Roseiconus lacunae: one gene and its partner. The protein of the gene in region 1 interacts with the protein of each later gene in a pairwise test. Links are inferred from orthologs where the notes say so. Each region holds a gene or a part of one and is shown on either strand. Other genes may lie near its edges.

The links. The genes of interacting proteins can lie anywhere in the genome.
Region 2: the proteins of nusG (region 1) and rho interact in binary tests that used the Escherichia coli proteins (3 or more experiments, as listed by UniProt). The link is inferred for Roseiconus lacunae from one-to-one orthologs.

The regions. Positions count from the first base shown.
Region 1 is NZ_VSZO01000002.1:233,433-241,187, reverse strand. Bases 1,990-4,761 are described here. They hold nusG (transcription termination/antitermination protein NusG), read left to right. Parts: upstream 1,990-2,919; coding sequence 2,920-3,603; downstream 3,604-4,761. Other genes in these bases: FYC48_RS07240 (hypothetical protein), read left to right, coding at 4,444-4,761; rplK (50S ribosomal protein L11), read left to right, coding at 3,660-4,085; secE (preprotein translocase subunit SecE), read left to right, coding at 2,381-2,839. Also shown: tuf (elongation factor Tu), read left to right, coding at 733-1,929; more of FYC48_RS07240, read left to right, coding at 4,762-5,682; FYC48_RS07235 (DUF4011 domain-containing protein), read left to right, coding at 6,257-7,755. UniProt on the Escherichia coli protein: Part of the processive rRNA transcription and antitermination complex (rrnTAC). The complex forms an RNA-chaperone ring around the RNA exit tunnel of RNA polymerase (RNAP).
Region 2 is NZ_VSZO01000007.1:201,545-206,888, forward strand. Bases 1-2,852 are described here. They hold rho (transcription termination factor Rho), read left to right. Parts: upstream 1-619; coding sequence 620-2,086; downstream 2,087-2,852. Other genes in these bases: coaE (dephospho-CoA kinase), read left to right, coding at 1-64; ribH (6,7-dimethyl-8-ribityllumazine synthase), read left to right, coding at 2,076-2,549; FYC48_RS10890 (carboxypeptidase-like regulatory domain-containing protein), read right to left, coding at 2,568-2,852. Also shown: more of FYC48_RS10890, read right to left, coding at 2,853-3,743; FYC48_RS10895 (hypothetical protein), read right to left, coding at 4,006-4,218; FYC48_RS10900 (helix-turn-helix domain-containing protein), read left to right, coding at 4,657-5,325. UniProt on the Escherichia coli protein: Facilitates transcription termination by a mechanism that involves Rho binding to the nascent RNA, activation of Rho's RNA-dependent ATPase activity, and release of the mRNA from the DNA template.

The DNA of each region.
Region 1 (7,755 bases):
GGGGGTTTGCCCGAGTGGTTAAAGGGGGCGGACTGTAAATCCGCTGGCTACGCCTACATTGGTTCGAATCCAATAGCCCCCATTTGCGACTGTTGAAACTGGAAGGCAGGAGAGTGAATCTCCTGACTCATCGGTCGCGGCGAAGGAAGTCTTCCAGAAAGCGGGTGTAGCACAATGGTAGTGCAGCAGCCTTCCAAGCTGAATACGAGGGTTCGATTCCCTTCACCCGCTCTTCGTTTGCCGTCGCTCAGTCGACGGCCGATCGAGGGTACGGCTGGCAACGGCCAATACCGACCGTTGCTGCTGTAGCTCAGCGGTAGAGCACTTCCTTGGTAAGGAAGAGGTCATGGGTTCAAGTCCCATCAGCAGCTTGTCGGGCACGCGAAATCGTCGCCGCCTTTCCGGGAATTCAAAACTGGAAAGTTCGTGCCGATCTTGTTGATTTTTCGCAATCAGCAATTGCAAGAATCGAGACTTTTCGCAACAACTACGCACCCTCGCCGGTGGTGGGCAAGAATGATCCTCCCATCGGCCATGTAAAGCAATTCCCACAGCGTCCGTGGTGGACGTTCGTGGATACGATTTTCTGTCTGTTTAGAAGAAAACGTTCGGTCGTTGCGACCGTTGGCGTGGCGAACTTCCGTGGGTGTGAACGCGGCCGCCGTGTTGATGGGCTCGCCTGGGGCGTATCCTCGGGCTGGTAGCAAGTCGCCGGACACAGGTGAGTAAGAAATGGCCAAGGCACAATTTGAACGGACCAAGCCCCACGTTAACGTCGGCACGATTGGACACATTGACCACGGTAAAACAACCACGACCGGCGCTATCCTAGCCGTCCAAGCCGCAAAGGGCCTGGCGGAAGCGAAGGGTTATTCGGATATCGCCAAGGGTGGTACCGTTCGTGACGAAACAAAGACTGTGACGATCGCAGTGGCTCACGTCGAGTACGAATCCGATAACCGCCACTACGCTCACATCGACTGCCCCGGTCACGCTGACTTCGTCAAGAACATGATCACCGGTGCGGCTCAGATGGACGGAGCGATCTTGGTCGTTTCGGCCGCGGACGGCCCGATGCCTCAGACGAAAGAGCACGTCCTCTTGGCTCGTCAGGTCGGTGTTCCTTACATCGTTGTTTACTTGAACAAGTGTGACTTGGTCGACGATCCAGAATTGCTGGAGTTGGTTGAGTTGGAAGCCCGCGAACTGCTTAGCAAGTACGACTTCCCCGGCGATGACGTCCCCGTCATCCAAGGTTCGTCGTTGCCGGCTTACAACAACCCCGCCGATCCTGAGGCTAGCAAGTGCATCAGCGACTTGATGGACGCTCTGGATGAGTACATCCCAGAGCCCACTCGCGAAGACGACAAGCCGTTTTTGATGGCGATCGAAGACGTTTTCTCGATCGAAGGTCGCGGTACCGTGGCGACGGGTCGTATCGAGCGTGGTGTCATCAAAGTCGGCGAAGAAGTCGAGATCGTTGGTCTGAAAAGCGACTCAGCGAAGACAACCTGCACCGGCGTTGAAATGTTCCGCAAGGAAATGAACGAAGGTCGTGCCGGTGACAACGTCGGTTGCCTCCTGCGTGGTGTCAAGCGTGAAGAGATTCAGCGTGGTCAAGTCTTGGCGAAGCCAGGTTCGATCACCCCGCACACCAAGTTCGAAGCCGAAGTCTATTGCTTGAGCAAAGACGAAGGCGGACGCCATACGCCGTTCTTCAGCGGTTACCGTCCTCAGTTCTACTTCCGTACCACTGACGTGACCGGAACGGCGAATTTGGAAGGTGCTGAAATGTGCATGCCCGGCGACAATGTCAAAGTGACCGTCGAATTGCACAAGCCGATCGCGATGGACGACGGTGTTCGCTTCGCGATTCGTGAAGGCGGCCGTACCGTTGGTTCGGGCGTTGTCACCAAGATCGTCGAGTAGTCTCGGCTAACCGATGGGGCCGGTGCCCACCGGTCAAATCTTAGAGAAATCCACCGGAGAGCCAGCGGACCGCCTGTCGGGACGTTGGTTCTCTGCGTTAGAATACGTCACCGAAGTGGCTCACAGATGTGGACACTTTGGCAAAGGAGTGTAGCTCAATTGGCAGAGCTCTGGTTTCCAAAACCAGCGGCTGGGGGTTCGAGTCCCTCCACTCCTGCTTTTTAACAGTCATTTTGCTGGTCTGGTGCCAAGACGGGGCTTGCCAGTACGATGATCTCGTTAACGCCCATGACCCGTCAGGATCCCCTGTCGATTCGGGCCCGTTGGCGGCGCGGACGCACCATTACGGTGCGTGACAGTGACGTCGAGTGGCCCCTCGAAATCGAGGAGCTGTCCGCTGGGGCATTTTCCGTCGGCCAGTGATCGGCCACTACCAACACAAGGACCTACCGTGTCTCGAGATATCGCCGGGAGTAACGCGAATTCGACTGCCAGTGGCGGCTCGCTGCTCAGCGAACTGTTCCATACGAGTGTGTTCAAGCCCAATCAAGGACGCGTCGTTCGTCAATTAACGGCGTTGTCGATTTGGGTCATCGTCGCCCTCGGTTGCTGGTCGCTCTACTCGACGCTCAACGGGTCGTTTAGCAGTAACCTGCTGGTCGTTGGTGCCCCAGGCGCAATCCTGTTGATCGGTTTTTGGATCGGCTTCCGTCTCGTAAACTGGCCGATGTTCGCGGACTTTTTGATCGCCGTCGAAGCGGAGATGAAAAAGGTAAGTTGGCCGGCCCGGGACGAAGTGAAGCGAGCCTCGATCGTTGTCATCTTGACAATTGTGATCCTCGCCGTCTCGCTATTCCTGTTTGATATCTTCTGGCAGGCATTCTTCAACATGCTGTGGGCAACGGCTTAACCGATTGTCGCTCGTCAGCGTTGGCGATGCGATTTGCCGCCAACGTCTCATCGAATCCAAAACACTCCCCCCATCATCTTATGTCGGAAGAACCGCAACCCATCGAACCCGATGAAACCGAGTTGAATTCGGAATCGGAAGTCTCGTCCGAAGGTGATGATGCGACCGAAGCGGCTGCCACTGAATCGGCAAGCGACGACGTCCACGTCGATGAAGACGCGGTCGAAATGGATTGGTACATCCTCAAGGTTGCTTTTAACCGTGAAGATTCCATCGCCGACGCACTGCGAAAGCGGATCAAGATGGAAGGCATGGAAGAGTTCTTCGGCGAGGTGGTCGTGCCGAGCGAAGACGTGGCGACGTTTACACGTGACGGAAAAAAACGAATCACTAAACGCAAGCTCCTTCCCGGCTACATTATGGCCCGGATGGCAATCAACGATGACACGTGGTTTCTCGTCCGCGAAACCGGTGGCATTAGTGACTTCACCGGATCGGCCGGAAAGCCAATGCCAATGGATCCGTTGGATGTCGATCGCTTCATCAATCGTCCCGAAACCGAGGACGAAGAGGACGCGCCGATTAAAGTCGGTATCCCCTTCAAGGTTGGTGACCGAGTGCGTGTGAAAGAAGGGAATTTTGAGAACCAGGAAGGTGACGTCGACGCAGTCGATGAAGCGAACGGTCGCGTGACCGTGATTATCAATATCTTTGGTCGGAGCGTTCCGATGGAGCTACACCACTGGCAAGTTGAGCCACTGTAAGTAACCTATCGGCCCTCCAAATATCAACAAAACGTCTCGAAGACAATTAAGCAGTCATGGCAAAGCAAGTTACCGGCCAAGCAAAGTTTCAAGTTCCTGGTGGACAAGCCACTCCCGCACCTCCCGTCGGTACCTCCCTCGGTAAGTTTGGTGTCAACCTGGGCCAATTCGTCCAAGCGTTCAACGATCGTACCAAAGAGTACAACGGGACCCCAATTCCCGTAATCGTGACGGTTTACAATGACCGTAGTTTCGAATTCATCACCAAGAGCCCACCGGCCGCCTCGCTGCTGAAGCAAGCTGCCGGAATCGCAAAAGGCAGTGGTGTGCCCAACTTGGACAAGGTCGCCAAAGTCACCCGCGCCCAGTGTGAAGACATTGCCACCAAGAAGATGGCTGACCTGAACGCGCGAACGATGGATCAAGCGGTCCGCATGATCGAAGGTACCGCTCGCAGCATGGGCATCGAAGTCGAAGGTTAGGGCTTCGTTTCGTATTGAAAAACACGGGTGCGAGTCATCAACCGACGGGTATTTGCCCCGGTTGATGCACCGAAACCGTGGCTAACGCCAAGCGGCTAATCCTAGAGTTATGCTTGCGTTTGGCCCATCAGCCGACGGGCGTTAGCCCCGGTTATTGCACCGAAATTGTAGCTAACGCCATACGGCTAATCCAAAAATCGTGTTGGAACGAGGCACTCGCTGCGATGCGTGGGGCTGACACTCGAATCGGCGGATTGTTTAGATCACGTGCCCCGGGCGATGGTCTTAAATTTTCGTCATCATGGCGACCTTCATGATCGATTGCGTCTTCTGGTCCGGGCCACAATAGCTCGATCGAATGGCAATACCGGGTGACCTCTTCCAGTTCAACCTCGATCGGCTTGTCAGACTCGAGGCAGTGCTAAAGCCGATCGCGCTGCAGCAACAAGACCTCTCGTCGCATGATCTCATGCGAGCGATTCGAGGTCATTTGAGCGATGACGACTACGGACTAGCAACCGCTGTTCTGGCGGTTCAGGGCAAAGCCAAACGCAAGCTAGGCGAAGGGTTCTGGTGGTGCGATGAGCGATCGCTTGCGCAGTCGACGCCAATCGCGGTTGCCCAGCGAAAATCTCGCTGGACTGGCGATGGGGATGTTTACGATCTGTGTTGTGGAATCGGTGCTGACGCGATCGCATTGACAACGTCGAGCACGAAAGTGGTGAATCTTCAAGCGGTCGATGCTGACGCTTTGATCGCGGCGATGGCCGATCGAAATTTAGCGAACGGAAATGGATCCAGGCTTGATCGTAATTGGACAGTCCTCATTGGTCGCGCCGAAGAGCAACTGATTGGCGATCGCTCGTGGGTGCATCTTGACCCCGACCGCCGTCGTGACGGAGGGCGCACGACTCATGTCGATTATTATTCTCCGACGTGGGATGCAGTCGAAAAGATTGCCGAGAAAGCTTGTGGTGGGGTGGTCAAAATCGCTCCCGCTGCATCGCTAGAGGATCGTCCAGAGCGGCATCGCGTTTGGATCTCGCTCCGTGGTAGCGTTCGTGAGCAGTCGGTTCTGTTTGGCGAGTCGATCGCAAAAGCGAGCGATGACTTAGAGGTTTCACTCGCCGGTGGAGGACGTAGTGCGGTAACGATTTCCGAAGACGGCGATGCAATCGTATTTCATGTGACAGCCAAATTGCTCGGCTCCGACACTGCCCCACACGTCGCTCAGCCGCTGCAGTTCATGATCGACCCCGATGCCGCAATTCGGGCGGCAGGACTAACGGATGCCTTTGCTGTTGCCTACGACGCGAAAACGCTGGGCGGCCCCTCCGGATTTCTTACCTCTGATGCCTCGATCGATACCGCAAACGCAATCTGCAAACGGATTCTCTGGTCGGGTAGTAGTGACGACCGGAAATTGCGTCGAACGTTGCGTCAAATGAATTGTTATCCGCAGCGGGTCAAAACGCGCGGTGCAGCCGGTGACGCCAACACTCTTGAACGTCGCTATCGAAACTGTGGTGACAAGCCTGTCGTTCTTTGGATCGGTAAATCGGGACGCCGACAGTATGCGGTCATCAGCGAGGTCTAACGCGAGGTCACCCGTGACGGCCGAATTGCCAAGTGTTCAACGAAGTTGACGGTCGCGTTTAAAGCGACACATCCGTGGCTAAAGCCAGCGGCCAATTTCAGGCACAACCGTGCCCCAATCTTTTCCTATCCACTGCGATAGTGATCGCTTTGAAGTTATCCGCTTCCTTCGCGGAGAGCGAGTTTTCAGATCCGTAATTCGGCTTGATGGGTTTGCCCAACATCTATGTCGCTAAAACAATGCCACTGAAAAATGCCACACATCAAACCATCACGTCCGCACAATCCGGCCGAGTGGATTGTTCATTGAAATCGTCAAATCGTGATTGCAAATTCGGCAGAGCACTGAGGTTCGACCGTCCTTACCGACGAGCGTGGTAGTATGTTCGCCTAGTGCTTTGTTCCAAAGGCTCTAGCTCGGGTCATGCGGCATTCGCTACGGCCGAACTGCGTTTCCTGCGAGACGTCAGCTCCGGTGATTGCGTCGCAATCGTGGCGAACGCCAATCGGCTAATCCAAAATGAACTGGAACAAAGCACTAGGCACAAGAGTTGGGAGTCTGGGGGGAATCGGAAGTGGAACTTGCCGCCGTTATTGAAAAAACGCGCCGTGATCTTTTAGAGTTGACCGCACGAAATCGGCTGGTTCACACGCCGCTGGACGGCAAACGAAAAAGCTGGTTGCAGATTGAGGATGAACGAAGTGACCAGTTGTTCGACCTGATCGTTCGCCAAGGCAAGACGATGTCGTTTTTGCCATCGAACTCGATACCTGATCCAGACGAAGACCCCGAGCGGACGGAGTTCGTGCGAAGCTTCGATGCCGACTCACCGAACTCTGTCTCCGAGCTCCGGAGCCGCAGTTCCGGGCAGGGCATTGTCGAGTCTCGGTCGAACTTGCATTCAACGGAGGAATCGCCCGGTGGTGAACCGTTGGTCGCCGCTCGGCACACGGATCTGTTTTTACAGACGCAGGTCTCGGCCGACTCGCTTGACGACCGTCTTTTAAAGATCTTTTATGAAGCTAGGACGGCGGAAGAAGAACAAGGCACCAGTATTCTTTACCTGGCTTGTGGTTTTTTGCAGTGGCGAGAATCACCAAATTCAGAAGTCAATCGATACGCGCCCTTGCTCTTGATCCCCGTCGAGATGTCACGTCATTCGGCACGTAGCAAGTTTCGTCTCAGTTTCCGTGACGCTGAAATTGTCACGAACCTGTCGATCCAGGCTCGCTTGCGGCAGGACTTTGATTTGTCACTCCCGGATCTTCCCGAAGAAGTCACCGACGACGACGATTGGAGTCCAAGCAGGTACTTTGACCAGATCCGTGAGTTGATCGATGGCCGCGAGGGGTGGCAGGTGCTCGACAACGAGATCTTGCTCTGGTTCTTTTCGTTCACCAAGTTTTTGATGTTTCGTGACTTGTCACCTTCGGCGTGGCCTGACGATCAGGGACTAGAAAACAACGAATTGCTCGCCGGTTTGTTAGGCCAGGGCTTTGGTGAATCGACACTTCTGCCACCGCTTTGCGGCGACGACGATCCGATCGATGAAATGATCAATCCGGCTGATGTGGTGCATGTGACGGATGCCGATTCATCGCAGGCAGTGGTGATCGAAGAGATTATCCGCGGACGAAACTTGGTTGTTCAGGGGCCGCCGGGGACCGGGAAATCACAGACCATTACCAACGCGATTGCCGCGGCCGTGCACGCCGGCAAACGCGTGCTGTTCGTGGCCGAGAAAATGGCCGCGCTCGATGTCGTCAAACGCCGGTTAGACGCAGTCGGTTTAGGACCGATGACACTGGAGCTGCACAGCCATAAAACTCGTAAGAGCGAAGTACTCGAGGATTTAAAATCAACGCTCGAACTTGGGACGCCTAAAACGGTCTCCGGCGAAACGGCGAATGAGCTGCGTTCGTCCGCTCGCCAACTGCGGCGTCATGATCAATTGCTTCACACACCTGTCGGTCAAAGCGAGCGTTCGCCTTACCATGCGATGGGGCGATGGTTGCGACTTCAGCAGCAAGGGCGATCTGCGCCGGCCTATCGGATCGCTGCTTTATGCGATTG
Region 2 (5,344 bases), on another replicon or contig:
GTCCGGAAAACTGCGCCCCGACCCTGCCGGCGAAGGGCATAAGAAACACTGTCTTTCGGACTAGAGCGATCACTAATCCGCTAGATGATTGACGCACGGATGCGATCGAAAAGGGGACGGGATGACCCAATTCAATCTGACATGCGTAGGAAATCATTCGGCGTAAAGGTCGACGTCCGGCGACTGTGTGGGTAGCGATCGACTAGACTATTAACACCTATTCGAAAACCGCTGAACGTTCGCTGGCGATCTGACGGCGCCGGATGCGGCTTCAGTTTTGCTGGGGCAATGACGCAGGCCAACGCTGGCGAATCAGTTCGCAGTTTTTCGATAGATGCCTCAGTGCCCAGTCACGTAAACCTTTTCAATTTTTCGGCCACGGAAGTCTGGAATCGACAAAAACCATCGGATCAGTTTTATTCGGCGCGGATCACATTCGCTAAGCTCGCGTTGAAATCGTATGAGTCGACTCCTGATTTTCCGGGAGACCTTTTCCCTTCATCCCACCCAGCGAAAGCTGACAATCCCCGCTCCTTCTCTTCCCTAGCGTCCCATGGGCGCCCCCAGAATCATGCAATCGAAAGGGCCTTCGGGCGAAAACCACCGCGGCGATGACCGCATGCACAAACGCCATAGTAATTCCCGAGGATATCCGGGCAAACGCGGTCGCCAAGTGCAACGTCACCCCGACAAAGTTGTCGATCAACGGATTCGTGAACTCGACGCCGAGCGGGATCCGCTTTCACTGCCAGAAGAGATCGTCAGTGAAGCGACGAAGGTCGGCAAGCGTGTCGGCATTCCCTCCGGTGAAGGCGGTCCCCAAACGTCGCTCGCCGAACTGCAGGCGATGGGCGAAGAGGACATCGTGGCCCTCGCCACCGCCGAAGGAATCGAGGACCCGGCGGAGATTCCTAAACAAGAATTGATTTTCGGCATTTTGAAAAACCGCATGAAAGCAGGCGGTTTGATGTATGGCGAAGGCACGCTGGAAATTTTGCCCGATGGGTTCGGTTTTTTGCGAAGCAGTAAGCATCACTATGTTTCCTGTCCCGATGACATTTATGTTTCGCCCAGCCAGATTCGACGATTCGGATTGCAAACCGGAAGTCACGTCGCCGGACAAATCCGACCGCCGAAAGAAAATGAACGCTACTTCGCGCTACTGCGGATTGAAGCAATCAATCGTCGCGATCCCTCGCAACGCGGTTCGACGATTCCGTTTGAAGAGTTAACCCCGTTGCATCCCGATCGACGGATCATGATGGAACATGCCGACGATGAACTTTCCACGCGAATCGTGGACATGCTGACCCCGATCGGGTTCGGGCAACGAGGATTGATTGTCAGTCCTCCACGGGCCGGAAAAACGATACTGATGCAAAACATGGCTCGAGCGGTTTTGCACAATTATCCCGAAGCGTACGTCTTTATCCTGCTAATCGACGAACGACCGGAAGAAGTCACCGACATGGAACGCGAAATACGCGGCCCACAGTGCGAAGTGATTAGCAGCACCTTTGATGAACCCGCCCAGCGGCACATCCAAGTCGCTCAGATGGTGATCGAAAAGGCGAAACGAATGGTCGAATCGGGGACCGACGTCATCGTCTTTCTCGACTCAATCACCCGGCTTGCGAGAGCCCACAATAGTGACGGCGAATCAACCGGAAAACTGCTCTCCGGCGGTCTGGATGCCGGCGCGATGCAAAAGCCCAAGGCGATCTTCGGCTCCGCTCGTAAAACCGAAGAAGGTGGATCACTGACGATTCTGGCGACGGCACTTGTCGATACCGGCAGCAAGATGGATGATGTCATCTTTGAAGAGTTTAAAGGGACCGGAAACCTTGAAATCGTCCTCGATCGTGGTCTTGTCGAGCGTCGGATTTGGCCGGCAATCGATATCAGTCGTAGCGGAACGCGACGCGAAGAAATGCTTCTCGATAAAGACGAGTACCAACGGATCTCGTCGCTGCGTCGTGCGATGATCGAAGTGTCACCGAGTGATGCGATGGCAGACCTCGTCAAGCGATTGACAAAAACTCAAAACAATGCCGAATTTTTGATGAGTGTGAAGGATGTCGACTGAAGTGACCGGAATCGAAGGTCAACTCCCCACCGGTAAGATTGTCATCGTCGCAAGTCGCTATAACGAAAGCATCTGCGATTCGCTGGTCCAAGGTAGCCTGAAAACGCTCGAAGAAGCAGGCTACGGAAGCGATGTCGTCAGCGTCGTTCGCGTTCCCGGTGCGTGGGAACTTCCGCTTGTCTGTGCGAACGCTTTGGAGAATACCGATGTGATCTCCGCGATCGTCCTCGGTTGTGTTATTAAAGGCGAAACGACTCATGACGAGCACATCAATCGTTCGGTTAGTGATGCGATCATGCAACTTGGGCTGACGACCCGAAAGCCAATTGGGTTTGGGCTGCTCACTTGCAATACACTCGATCAAGCCCTGCAGCGCAGTGGCGGTACAGTCGGCAACAAGGGCGAGGAAGCGGCGGAAGCAGCGCTCGAGTTATTGCGACTGGGTGTCAAACTTTCTGGTTAGTGCTGCAAACATACGATGTCAGTGAATCGGAGTCATTTCTTCGACCAGCAGCTTAACGCAGTAATCGGAAACTCCCGATCGGCTATTATCGCGGAAGCCGCGGATGAGGATCGTTACACCTTGCTCCAGTGCCGGGCCATGTTGAGAACTGAAATTACCAACGCCTTGGATCGATTCAAATGGGATGTTGGAGTCGGCAACTTGGTAGTAGATCGGCGCCATAAAGTTGTCGATCGCTAACCGACCTGAATAGTGCGAAAATCGCAAACCCACGTCCTTGGCAAATTCCCGGAACGATGGAGAAGAAAAGTATTCTTCACTGAGCTGCTTAAAAACTGAGTCGGCGGTCACGACAAAACTGCCTTCTTGGACATTGTTCCCTTCGAACGAAGTGCTTTTCTTGTCGCTGATCACATAACGAAACTTGATCCGCATCGGCCGGAAAAGAATCAGGTCCTGCTCGATCTCACGTCGGCTCATGTCTCGAATCGAAACCTTGCCATCGCCTCCGTAGAAACCTGGTTGGCTGGCTTTGAGTGAGACGTTTTCTAGTCCGAATCCGTCTAGCTGATATTTGCCGTTGCTGTCGGTGATGGTCCGTTGACTTCCTGCTGTGACTGATACGTTCGGCATTGCTTTTCCGTCTGCCCCTTTCACGATCCCAAAAATACTGGCGGTACCGTCCGCTTGGACCTTCTCGAACACGATACGACCAAGGTTGGTGACCTCGCCCGATTTGACGTTGACGTCGATTTGCTTAGTCTTATACGGCGGACCGGGGTCGAGCTGAATCCGACGAGGTCCTTCTCTTTCAGGGCTGGAAATGAATTCGAATGTGGTCCAGGCCTGTCGTAGAGGCGCGCTTCTGATTCCCGAATACCCGCCGCCGCGATAGCAACGGTACTCAACCCGATTTCTTTCGGTCTTTCCGCCACGATCCTCCGTATCGAGATACATCGCAACGATCGCCCCGGGGCGTTTAGATTGATCGATCTGCCCCTTGTAGTTCGCGATGGCGGCTAAGATGTCTCGCTTTACGGCTCTCGGCGTATCGTCGCCGTGATCTGAGCCGGATGCTTTCGAATCGCCGAAGCGAATACTTTCAACCCGACTGATAGGGCCATTGATTTCTGATCCATCGGACTTTTGAATCGTAACAGTTCCGTTGGAGTATTTGACGACCGTCGCGTTCATGGTCTGGCCACTTTTGAACACAATTTCGTCGGCGAGGCCAGATACTGAATGAATCAGCGTGAATAAGATGAGAGAGAAATAGAAACGAATCATTGTTGCTGTCTGTCATCCAATTTCGAGTAATGAATCCAACATCTCATGCGTTGGCGTTAACATGAATCTCACTGCGATGATCACCATTGCCTTATCGAGCATAACGGAAACCGCGGGAGAATGAGAACGTACGAACGTTAAGTCAGAACGCCAGCCCCACAAAATTCTTTCAAGCTATCAGGACAAGTGGCATATCAACGCCTTCGACACAAGATCGCGGCAGTGGGGGCTTTCCAAATCGAATCTTCTCGGTGACGCTACGGATCAGTTTTTCATCGCCTTCAATCACGCCGCGCACGCTTTGATGCAACGTTTCGGGAGCGTGCGTTAATTCCAGTGTTATTGGCAACTGTGCGCCTAAGTTGAATGCCTCCGTAGTCATGTTATTCGATGGTTCGATTAAGTGATTTCAAATTGCACTCTTTGCGACCGTGCTCTTCGAGACCGCACAAGAGCACTGGAGACTACCTCAAGCGTGACCATGGTCTGAGCACATGGCGAGGCAGGGACATGAATTAAACATCTCACAAAAGTGTGTGATTCAAAGGACCATGAACGCACGATAACGAATCTGACAGTCGATCCAAGCTTGATGGTGTTGCGGCGGGTCAATAATCCGTCAAAATGCCGATTGCGTGCCGACTAAGCGAACTGAGAGAACAGTCCGTGCGGCTTTCCTTTCTAAAATCGTCCCAGACGACGAAGCGTGTCGTACATTCGGCAGCGAACTTATCAGCGGACTGAACATTGCACGCCACTCAAATTGCCGTCCACCAGTTTTCGCTTGCGGCTCCAATTAGATTCACACCGTCGACGAAGTATGAATGATTCTGACATCGTTGTCCCCAATGGGGCTCATATCGCACAGGTGCGGAAGTCCTGTGGATTGACACAAGCTCAACTCGCCAAGGCGACCGGGTATTCCATCCGACTGATCGGGAAAACGGAACAGGGAAAGGGAGTCCGGTACTCAAGCCTAGTTGCAATTGCTGACACGCTACGTCGCAACGGGGCAGAATCAGTCTGTGCATCCCAGCTATGCAGCGACCCAGAGACGATCGCTCGGCAATTTGTCGAAGCCTATCGCTGGCACGAGCAGAATATGATCTCCGAGGTACGTCACTTGATCAGCGATGATCTGCAAGTGTTCATCGCTGGCGATCAGACGCGGATCCCATTTGCGGGCAATTACTCAGGGCCGGAGGGACTCCAACAATTTTTGGACCGCTTCTTCGGTTTGCTCGAGCGGCCCGATAAAAACGCTCTGACATTGAAATACTATACCAACGCCAACGAAGTCGTCGCCTACGGTACTGAATTTGGCAGAATCAAGGGAAGCGACACAAGTGAGCTGACTTGGTTATCGTTGCTGTTTCGAATCGAAGGCGGTTTGGTGGTACGGTTCGAAGACTATTTCGACACCGCACCGGCGCAAGCGAGAGTCGAAGCATTCCGCGAAAAAATCAATGCATGGGACGAAGAGGAGTGACCGTGGCCACCCTATTAAT